DNA from 3 places in the Peribacillus sp. NPDC006672 genome. Region 1 is predicted to be linked to each of the others. Evidence: riboswitches for the same ligand, from Rfam matches in the RefSeq annotation. Region 1 holds a riboswitch; each other region holds the start of a gene.
What was found. A riboswitch is a leader RNA that binds a small molecule or an ion and turns the genes downstream of it on or off. The one in region 1 is predicted to bind S-adenosylmethionine.

Region 1 (3,279 bases):
ATCCAAGTTTGAGGGTCCTTGATATAAAAGCAGTAGCAGACATCGCCCACGAAGCCGGGATACCTTTAATCATCGATAATACCTTCGCTACACCGTATCTATGCCGACCAATTGATTTTGGGGCGGATATTGTCATCCATTCCGCTACAAAATGGATTTTGGGGAATGGAACGACGTTAGGCGGTGTCATAGTGGATGGAGGGAAGTTCGACTGGAACTCACCAAACTACCCTGGCTTTACGGAGCCTGACCCAAGCTACGACGGTCTGGTATACGCCGAGGCAGTTGGACCTGCTGCTTTTATAACGAAAGCCCGAGTGCAGTTGCTTCGTGATTTAGGTCCTGCCCTAAGTGCCCAAAGTGCATTCCAGTTTACGCTTGGACTTGAAACGCTGCATGTAAGAATGAAAGAGCATCTTTCGAACACTAAGTCTGTCATTCAATATTTGGAAAATCACCCTGCCGTGACTTGGGTTTCACATCCTGGTAAGGAGGATCATCCCGATAAAGCCCTTGCGGATAAATACTTGCCAAAGGGAGCAGGATCTGTTGTGACTTTTGGGATACAGGGTGACCGCGAAGCCGGGGCAAAACTTATCAATTCGGTGGAATTATGGTCCCATGTAGCTAATGTAGGGGATGCTAAGAGTTTAATCATCCATCCTGCCAGTACGACCCACCAACAATTGAATGATGCAGGTCTGGCGAAAGCGGGAGTGAGTGCTGATCAGGTCCGGTTATCCATCGGGATTGAAAATGCAGAGGATTTAATAGAAGATTTAGAGCAGGCAATTGAAAAAGCGACGAATATCGTCTCCCTGACGTCTAAAACGGTTTAAGCGAAAAGTCCAGTTCATTCTTTTGCTAGAAATAATATACATTGCGCTCCTTTTTTATCTATGATAAAATTTCACCATACTAAAGAACTTAATGTTGTACAAATATTCTATATATTAGCTCTTATCAAGAGAGGTGGAGGGATGTGCCCGATGAAACCCGGCAACCGACAAGGAGATTCCTTGGAAAGGTGCCAATTCACACAAAGTTTAATTACTTTGGAAGATGAGAGGAAGGCCAGCTTCTTCACCTGCCTTTCTGCTCATGCAGAAAGGTTTTTTCTGTTTCATTTGGAAAAACATTCCTGCGGGCGGAAAAAAAACTGACAAATAATATAGAGAAATCAACTAAGTTCATAGGTTTCATTGGATAAAAGAGGTGAGTATTAATGATTACATTGACGAAAGTAAGTAAGCTTTTCCGAACAGGAAAAGGAAACGGTGAGACTATTAAGGCAGTAAATAATGTGAATGTTGAAATAAATAAAGGCGAGATTTTCGGTATTATTGGTTACAGTGGGGCTGGGAAAAGTACTTTGATCAGAATGCTCAATGGTTTGGAAACACCTACAGAGGGATCCGTTGTGGTGGCTGGGAAGGAAGTTTCAAAAATTAAAGGGGCTCAGCTCCGTAAGGCACGTCAAGAAATCAGCATGGTTTTCCAACATTTCAATCTATTATGGTCCAGGACCGTTCAGGAAAATATATCCTTCCCGTTGGAAATTGCAGGCGTTTCAAAATTTGAACGCATCAAGCGTGTGAACGAATTGATCAAGCTAGTCGGACTGGAAGGCAGAGAAAAGGCATATCCTTCGCAATTAAGCGGAGGGCAAAAGCAAAGGGTGGGAATAGCCAGGGCCCTAGCAAATGATCCTAAGGTCCTGCTTTGTGATGAAGCGACTTCTGCCTTAGATCCACAGACTACCGATTCCATACTCGAATTGCTTGTTGACATCAATCAGCGTCTGGGGTTGACGATTGTCCTGATAACACATGAAATGCATGTAATACGTAAAATCTGTCATCGTGTGGCCGTGATGGAAAGCGGGCAAGTCGTTGAACAGGGACCTGTCCTTGATGTATTCAAGAATCCTAAAGAACAAATGACGAAGCGTTTCGTGCAACAGGTAACGGAACCAGAAGAAACAAAAGAAACGATGGACCATTTGCTTGAACGCTTTCCTGCAGGTAAAGTGATTCAATTGACTTTTGTAGGTGATCGTGCAGAAAGCCCGTTGATCACTAAGCTCGTACGTAACTTCGAGTTGGATGTCAATATCGTTCAAGGTAAAATATCCCAAACAAGAAGCGGTTCATATGGAACGTTGTTTATCCACCTTGATGGCAATGAGGATGAAATGCTCCGCGCAATAGAATTCATAAAAGCACAGCAGGTAGGCGTGGAGGTGATTACTCATGCTTGAAGAATTATTGCCGAATGTAGATTGGGAAGCCATTTTAGAAGCAACGAAAGAAACGCTTTATATGACAAGCATCTCTGTAGTCGCTACCTTTTTTATAGGCATACTATTAGGGTTGATCCTGTTCTTGACAGGGAAAGGTAATATATGGGAAAACAAGGCGGTCAATGCGGTCATTGGTGCTGTCGTAAATATATTCCGTTCCATTCCATTTCTTATTTTAATTGTGTTACTCATACCTTTTACAAAAATGCTTGTCGGTTCTATGATTGGTGAGAATGCAGCATTACCAGCACTTATTATCGGGGCGGCGCCATTTTATGCGCGTATGGTTGAAATTGGCCTCCGTGAGATCGACAAGGGTGTAATTGAAGCGGCTAAATCCATGGGGGCTAAAACGAGTACGATCATTTGGAAGGTCCTTCTTCCAGAGTCGATGCCGGCCCTTATATCCGGGATTACGGTAACTTCGATTGCATTGGTCGGCTATACCGCAATGGCCGGGGTCATCGGCGCAGGCGGGCTTGGTAATCTAGCCTATCTAGACGGCTATCAAAGAAGCAACAATGACGTTACGTTAGTAGCGACTATCGTTATTTTAATTATCGTCTTCATTATTCAAATTATTGGAGATTTGATTACATCTAAATTAGACAAAAGATAAAGGGAGATGAATAGGATGAAAAAGTTTTTAGGATTTGCATTAGTCCTTGTTTTATCGATTGCTCTGGCAGCTTGTGGAGCAGATAAGGACAAAAGCGGCGGCAGCGATACAGAAAAGGAAACGAAGAAATTAGTTGTAGGAGCATCCAATGTTCCGCATGCTGAGATTCTTGAAAAAGCTAAACCTATTCTTAAAGAAAAAGGAATAGAGCTGAAAATTGAAAAATTCCAGGATTATGTTTTACCGAATAAGACTTTAAATGATAAGGAATTGGATGCTAACTATTTTCAACACCTACCTTTCTTAGAGTCGGCCATTAAAGAGAATGGATATGATTTCGTCAATGCGGGCGGAATTC
Region 2 (3,279 bases), on a different contig from region 1:
ATATGTGGATCAGATTTTCAAGGCGAATGCCAGACATGTAGAAATACAAAAGAGAATAGATAGCGGAGAGATACACTATATTTCTGATATTATCCTATTTAATGTAGGGATCATTTCTTTCACATTGGCATTATCCACTCATTATGAGATTCATCAACAGAAAAAGGAACCATATTTTACTGCTGAGCGAATTAAGAGCATTGCTCAACTTTTGGTTTATGGTATACATGGAAAAAAAAATCATACATAATGTAACGGTCATATTAAAGGCATGAACATCAAGCCGTAAATATGACCGTTTTATTTTTAATGGGAAGCGATCATTCTTGTTGACGAAGTCAATTTGTGAATTAAATAAACCGAGTGTAAGATTTGACTTATATTTTTCAGACTATTACGATAAATGCATACTGCATGATATGACATTATGAGGATCTTATCTGGAAATCATGTTACATGGAGGGGATTTATAATGAGCGAAATCGTAATTTTATCAGGAAGTCCAGCGGTTCCATCAAGAACGGACATATCACTAAAACATATTCAATCTTTAGTTGAAAACGAAGGATTTACCACAACTTATTACTCAATTACGGATTTCTCAGCAGATGATTTATTCGAGGGGAGGTATAATAGCGAAGATATTTTAAAGCTTTCAGAAAAAATTCAAGAAGCTAGAGGAATTATTATTGGTTCACCAGTATATAAGGCCTCATATACAGGTGTATTGAAAGCCTTGATTGATTTGCTGCCAGAAGGGGCTTTTAAGGGAAAGCCAGTACTGCCAATTATGATTGGCGGAAGTAACAGGCATTTACTGGCGATTGACTATGCGCTTAAACCATTAATTTCAATATTGAAAGGCGAGCCGTTGCAGGGCATATATTTTGTGGATAAGGAAATAGATAAACAGAATTCAGAAAACCCGATAAATGATTTGAATTTAGTTGATCGAGTTCAAAGTCAGGTTCAGGAATTTGTAGAAGCGATTCAATTAAGAAATTAAGACTGCAGCGACTTCAACAAAAGGACTGGAATTCGAATAATTATTTTTTTAAATAATGCTAGACGTCAATAATAGGCTAATTAATGAAAATAGGCTCATTTTTTTGGAGACTTTATCTAAAAAAACGAGTCTATTTTCGTATTTAAATGAACATAAAATCATAAATGGAATAGTGTGTATAAAAATAACAGTTCATCCATTATATTAAACCAAGTTATTTTATAAGAAAACTCCATTGACAAGGATTTAATATGTGTTAATATTTAAAATAATAAAACTTATCCAGAGTGACGGAGGGAATTGGCCCTTTGAAGTCCAGCAACCTGCATGATATGCAAGGTGCTACCTCCAACAAAATGTTGATCATTTTGGAAGATAAGGTAATGAATATTTACCTTGGAATCTTTCTATTATGGAAAGATTTTTGTTTTTCGAAAAAATCATTGGCAAACCATAACAATGTAAGGTTGTTTGGAATTATATAAATTTAAGAAATTCATTAATCAGCGTCGAAAATAAGATATTCACGGAATTTCTTAAAGGGGGAACAGGTTTGGATAAAGAGAATCAGCTTGTAGAAATATTTGAACGACTTCAAGAAATGCTTAATTCAATGAAATATGGATCCATTACACTTATTGTTCAAGATGGTAAAATCATTCAAATGGAAAGAAATGAAAAACTAAGAATTAAATAAGGTATCTGCTGACTAGAAAAACTAGAGGCGGGTTTAACTGATATAAAGAGAGTATTGGTTAGATTCGTCTCTTTTTCCTAAGCTTATATAAACTCGAGAAGAATACAACGGGTATTGATCCACAGTTACTCTAACCTGTGAAAGATAGAGCAAGTTCTTAGAGGGGGCAATAAAGTTGGCTGCATTAATAAATTATGAAAATTTCAACACCGGGGATTTACCTATATTTCCTGAAGATAGTGAGACAAAAGGTGCTTTGGAAGTTCTGCAATGGGCGAATGAACAATATGGAAACAAACTCATTTATGCCTGTAGTTTTGGTATTGAAGGAATTGTGCTTACGGATTTATTAGCGAAGGTCAACCCTTCGGCAAAAATTGTTTTTCTGGATACTGATGTACATTTCGAGGAAACTTACCAACTGATCGATCAAGTGAAAAAGCGATATCCAAAGCTTTCGATCGAAATGAAGAAACCTGCCTTGACGCTTGAGGAACAAGCAGCGGAATATGGGGATGAATTATGGCTTAGTGATTCCAATAAGTGTTGTAACATTCGAAAAATAATTCCGCTTACTGATGTGCTTTCAAATGCAACAGCCTGGCTTTCGGGACTGCGGAGGGAGCAATCCGAAACAAGAGCTCTGACCGAGTATATCAACAAGGATAATAAGTTCAAATCGATTAAAATATGTCCACTCATTCATTGGACATGGAAAGATGTTTGGCGTTATGCTCACAAAAATGGACTTCCATATAATATCCTGCATGATAATGGATATCCGAGCATTGGCTGTAAAACGTGTACGGCACCCGCCATCAATGCCGATGACTTACGCTCAGGGCGTTGGCAAGGAGCGCAAAAAACAGAATGCGGATTGCATTTATCTTAAAATAAATAGAAATCATAGGGGGAAATTAGCATGACAATCAGTCTACCGCACGGAGGAACATTAATCGATCTTTGGGAACCAAAATATGATTTTAGTAAAATAACAAAGTCAATCGAAATTGATGAAATAGCATTAAGTGACCTTGAATTGATTGGCACTGGTGCCTACAGTCCGATTAAAGGATTCTTTACGAAAAGTGACTATGAGGCAGTTGTCAAGGATATGAGGCTTAACAGCGGCCATGTTTGGAGCATCCCGATTACGCTGCCTTTGACTGAAGAAGCTGCAGAAACCCTTACTATAGGTGAAGAAGTAACGTTGACTCATGAAGGTGAAACATATGGGGTTCTATCCGTTTCCGATATTTACACTCCAGATAAGCAATTGGAAGCGACATTAGTATATCAAACTGATGATGAGAAGCATCCTGGAGTGAAAAATTTATATAACCGCGGCGATGTATATGTCGGCGGGGAAATAAAGTTGATTAAGAGAATAGAGCGTCCGCTATTTCAAGCTCATTATTTGGACCCAGTTGAGACAAGGAAAGCTTTTGCTGAAAAAGGCTGGGAAACGGTTGTCGGATTCCAAACGAGGAACCCGGTTCACCGTGCGCATGAATACATTCAAAAGACAGCGTTGGAGATTGTCGATGGCTTATTCTTAAACCCTCTTGTAGGGGCC
Region 3 (3,279 bases), on a different contig from region 1:
TCAGAGTGGTTTTATGCATGAGGATGAGGCAAATTTTATAGCTTATCTGGCATGTAAGCAGCAGGATGATCCAATGATACTTTACAGTGGTTTTTTTCTAGCGTTTGATTATTCTATATCAGCGCTAAAGAAAGTTGATGCAGATAAGGCGTCTGATATAATGTCCAGTCTGTCCAAGGCGGTGCAGCATGACATAGAACAAAATGAGCAGTATCGGGATAAGTATGAGAGTGTTATTTCAAGTATTTCAAGAATTGTAAATGACTTTTATCTGAAGGCGAATAACCAGACAGACGGTTTAAATAGCTATAGTGGTATGGTAAATTTGTTGCTGGCAGAGCAGCGAGGAATAGAGAAGTATAATTAAATAAAGTATAAAAGTTACTAGGAGCGAAGTTTATTTTTTTGTAAATGTTTCTTTTGAATTTCTATTGTCCGTTTTTGTTACATATGGTTGTATCTTGAATATTTATTGGTCTATATAGTAATTTATAGTGGGCTTTAGTTGAACATAGGAGTGAGTGAAATAAATAAAATAAAAGTATTTCCGATTCCATATGCTGGAGCGTCGGTAAATGTATATTATGAATGGAAAAAACTACTGCCGGATAGATATGAATTGTGTATGTGTGAATTGGCTGGAAGAGGAACTCGATTCAGAGAGCCTTGCTACAAGTCTGTTGGTGAAGCAAGTGAAGATATCGCAAAAAGAATAAGTGAACAATTAAAATATGACGATGAATATGTTATATTTGGACACAGTATGGGAGCCTTATTGACTTATGAGATATATTATAAACTTAAGCAAATGGGAACTAAGGAACCAACCCATCTGTTTTTTTCTGGGCGAAATGCTCCGCATATTTCTGAAAAGAGAGATAATATTGAAAATATGACTAATGAAACTTTCTTGCAAACGGTAGAACAATATGGGGGACTTTCAGAGGAATTTTATACAAAAGAGATTATGGATATATTTCTTCCGATTTTGCGAGCAGATTTTATAATATTGGACAATTATAAGTTTCAACCCAAAGCAGAAAAAATAAGTTGTGGAATAAGCGTTTTTTATGCGGATAATGATTTTTCGACTCCTATCAAAAAAATTCCAAAATGGACCGAAGTTGTTGAAGGGAATGCGAAATTTCATAAGTTTAAAGGAGAACATTTTTTTTTAAATAGATATCCTAATGACATTGTAAATTTTATTGTTAAAGATACTCAACCTTTTCGAGGGGATTAAAAAATTGAAGTAATTGATTCCGAAGGAAATGATATAGCATTTCTTACAGATTCTTTGATGTTTGGAGAAAGAATTGGTGCTTCAAAAGTGAAAAAAATTCGATCAGGTATTGAAATTGACAGATTATTAATGTAAATTAAATATAATCAAATTTTGAAATCTTATGAAAATTATATAAATGGATCTTATCGAGAGAGGTGGAGGGACTGGCCCGAAGAAACCTCAGCAACCAGCTTAGGCAAAGGTGCTAAATCCAGCAAGCAGAGCTTGATAGATGAGGAGAATGTTTCAAAAAACCTTCTTCTTTGAGAAGGTTTTTTTTCTTTTCTCTCATACTCATAGAAAACGCCAAAAACAGGATTGTTTTTGAGAGAGGGTGTAATGATGAATTTTCGTAAAGAATTGAAAGAAAGAATGCTGGTTGGGGAAGGGGCAATGGGGACCTTACTGTACTCTAATGGTATCGATCAATGTTATGAGGAATTAAACTGTACGAACCCAGATAAAATAGAGTCCATTCACCGTGCCTATTTGGAAGCTGGTGCAGATATCCTTCAATCGAATACCTACGGAGCCAACTTCAACAAATTGAAACGCCATGGACTAGAAGATGAAGTAAGCAGAATCAATCGCCAGGGAATCATCCTTGCTAAAAAAGCGGCAAAAGGAAAGGCATATGTCTTCGGTACAATAGGTGCACAGCGGAGTATCAGGAAATCGGATTTAAGCATGGAAGAGATAAAGCGAGGTTTTCGAGAACAGCTATACAGTCTGCTGATGGAAAATCCTGATGGGATTCTTCTGGAAACATTCTATGACCTGGAAGAACTTGAAACCGTCCTGCAAATCGTTAAAAATGAAACTGGACTGCCGATCATCGCAAATGTTTCGATGCATGAACTGGGTAATCTTCAAAATGGAATCCATTTAAATGAAGCCTTTCAAAAACTAGAGCAATTGGGTGCCGATGTTGTTGGGGTGAATTGCCGTCTCGGTCCACATCATATGATTAGGGCCATGGAAGAAGTGAGTTTGCCAAAGCAAGCGTCGATTGCCATTTATCCTAATGCCAGCCTTCCGGATTATGTGGATGGAAGGCTTGTCTATAAAGCTGTGCCGGAATATTTCGGTTCAAGTGCCCTAGAGCTGCGTGAACAAGGTGCCACGATCATAGGAGGGTGCTGTGGAACGACTCCTTTGCATATTCAAGCTGTAAAGAATGCGATTGGAAGCTTGGTACCAGTAAAAGAAAAATTTACGAAAACCCGTGAAATAGAAATAATTGAAGTGATCGATAGAGAGTTGGAAATCCCACTGTACGAAAAGGCAAAAACTGAAAGGACGATTCTAGTTGAGCTTGATCCACCGAAAAAGTTGGGAATAGAGAGTTTCATGAATGGTGCTGAGGTTTTGAAAAAAGCAGGGGTCGATTCAATTACATTAGCGGATAATTCACTTGCTTCACCAAGGATATCGAATGATGCACTGGCTAATTTACTGAAGAACCAATTGAATGTAACGCCGATGGTGCATATAACATGCCGGGATCGAAATTTAATTGGCCTGCAGTCACATTTAATGGGCTTGCAGACGGTGGGGCTAAACGAGTTATTGATCATCACCGGAGATCCTTCTAAAATTGGGGACTTCCCAGGTGCCACTTCGGTTTATGATTTATCGTCGTTTGACCTGATAAGTATGGTCAAACAATTTAATGAAGGTCTTTCCTATTCCGGTCAAAGTTTGGGCCAACGGGCAAATTTTAAAATTGCCGCCGCTTTTAATCCCAATGTGAAATATCTGGATAAAGCTGTACAAAGAATGGAAAAGAAGATTGCATGTGGTGCTCAATCCTTTTTGACACAGCCAATTTATTCGGTGGAGCAGATTGAAGAAGTATATGAAGCTACAAAACATTTAGAGACCCCGATTTTCATCGGTATCATGCCTTTGACAAGCACACGGAATGCAGAATTCATCCATAATGAGATCCCAGGCATCAAATTGCCCGATAATGTTAGAAGGGCTATGGCTTT

Region 2: linked by a shared signal. The riboswitch ahead of ACQKKK_RS10530 (YezD family protein) and the one ahead of ACQKKK_RS07530 (methionine ABC transporter ATP-binding protein) in region 1 are both predicted to bind S-adenosylmethionine.
Region 3: linked by a shared signal. The riboswitch ahead of ACQKKK_RS09560 (bifunctional homocysteine S-methyltransferase/methylenetetrahydrofolate reductase) and the one ahead of ACQKKK_RS07530 (methionine ABC transporter ATP-binding protein) in region 1 are both predicted to bind S-adenosylmethionine.

The regions. Positions count from the first base shown of each region.
Region 1 is NZ_JBNNOR010000003.1:343,199-346,477, forward strand. Features, by position in the region: gene ACQKKK_RS07525 (O-acetylhomoserine aminocarboxypropyltransferase/cysteine synthase family protein) at 1-839, shown strand, start outside; SAM riboswitch class I at 958-1,069, shown strand; gene ACQKKK_RS07530 (methionine ABC transporter ATP-binding protein) at 1,226-2,260, shown strand; gene ACQKKK_RS07535 (methionine ABC transporter permease) at 2,253-2,921, shown strand; gene ACQKKK_RS07540 (MetQ/NlpA family ABC transporter substrate-binding protein) at 2,937-3,279, shown strand, end outside.
Region 2 is NZ_JBNNOR010000005.1:228,483-231,761, forward strand. Features, by position in the region: gene ACQKKK_RS10520 (TetR/AcrR family transcriptional regulator) at 1-250, shown strand, start outside; gene ssuE (NADPH-dependent FMN reductase) at 473-1,006, shown strand; SAM riboswitch class I at 1,282-1,388, shown strand; gene ACQKKK_RS10530 (YezD family protein) at 1,587-1,703, shown strand; gene ACQKKK_RS10535 (phosphoadenylyl-sulfate reductase) at 1,891-2,595, shown strand; gene sat (sulfate adenylyltransferase) at 2,626-3,279, shown strand, end outside.
Region 3 is NZ_JBNNOR010000005.1:19,065-22,343, forward strand. Features, by position in the region: gene ACQKKK_RS09550 (DUF3810 domain-containing protein) at 1-367, shown strand, start outside; gene ACQKKK_RS09555 (thioesterase II family protein) at 506-1,243, shown strand; SAM riboswitch class I at 1,426-1,524, shown strand; gene ACQKKK_RS09560 (bifunctional homocysteine S-methyltransferase/methylenetetrahydrofolate reductase) at 1,628-3,279, shown strand, end outside.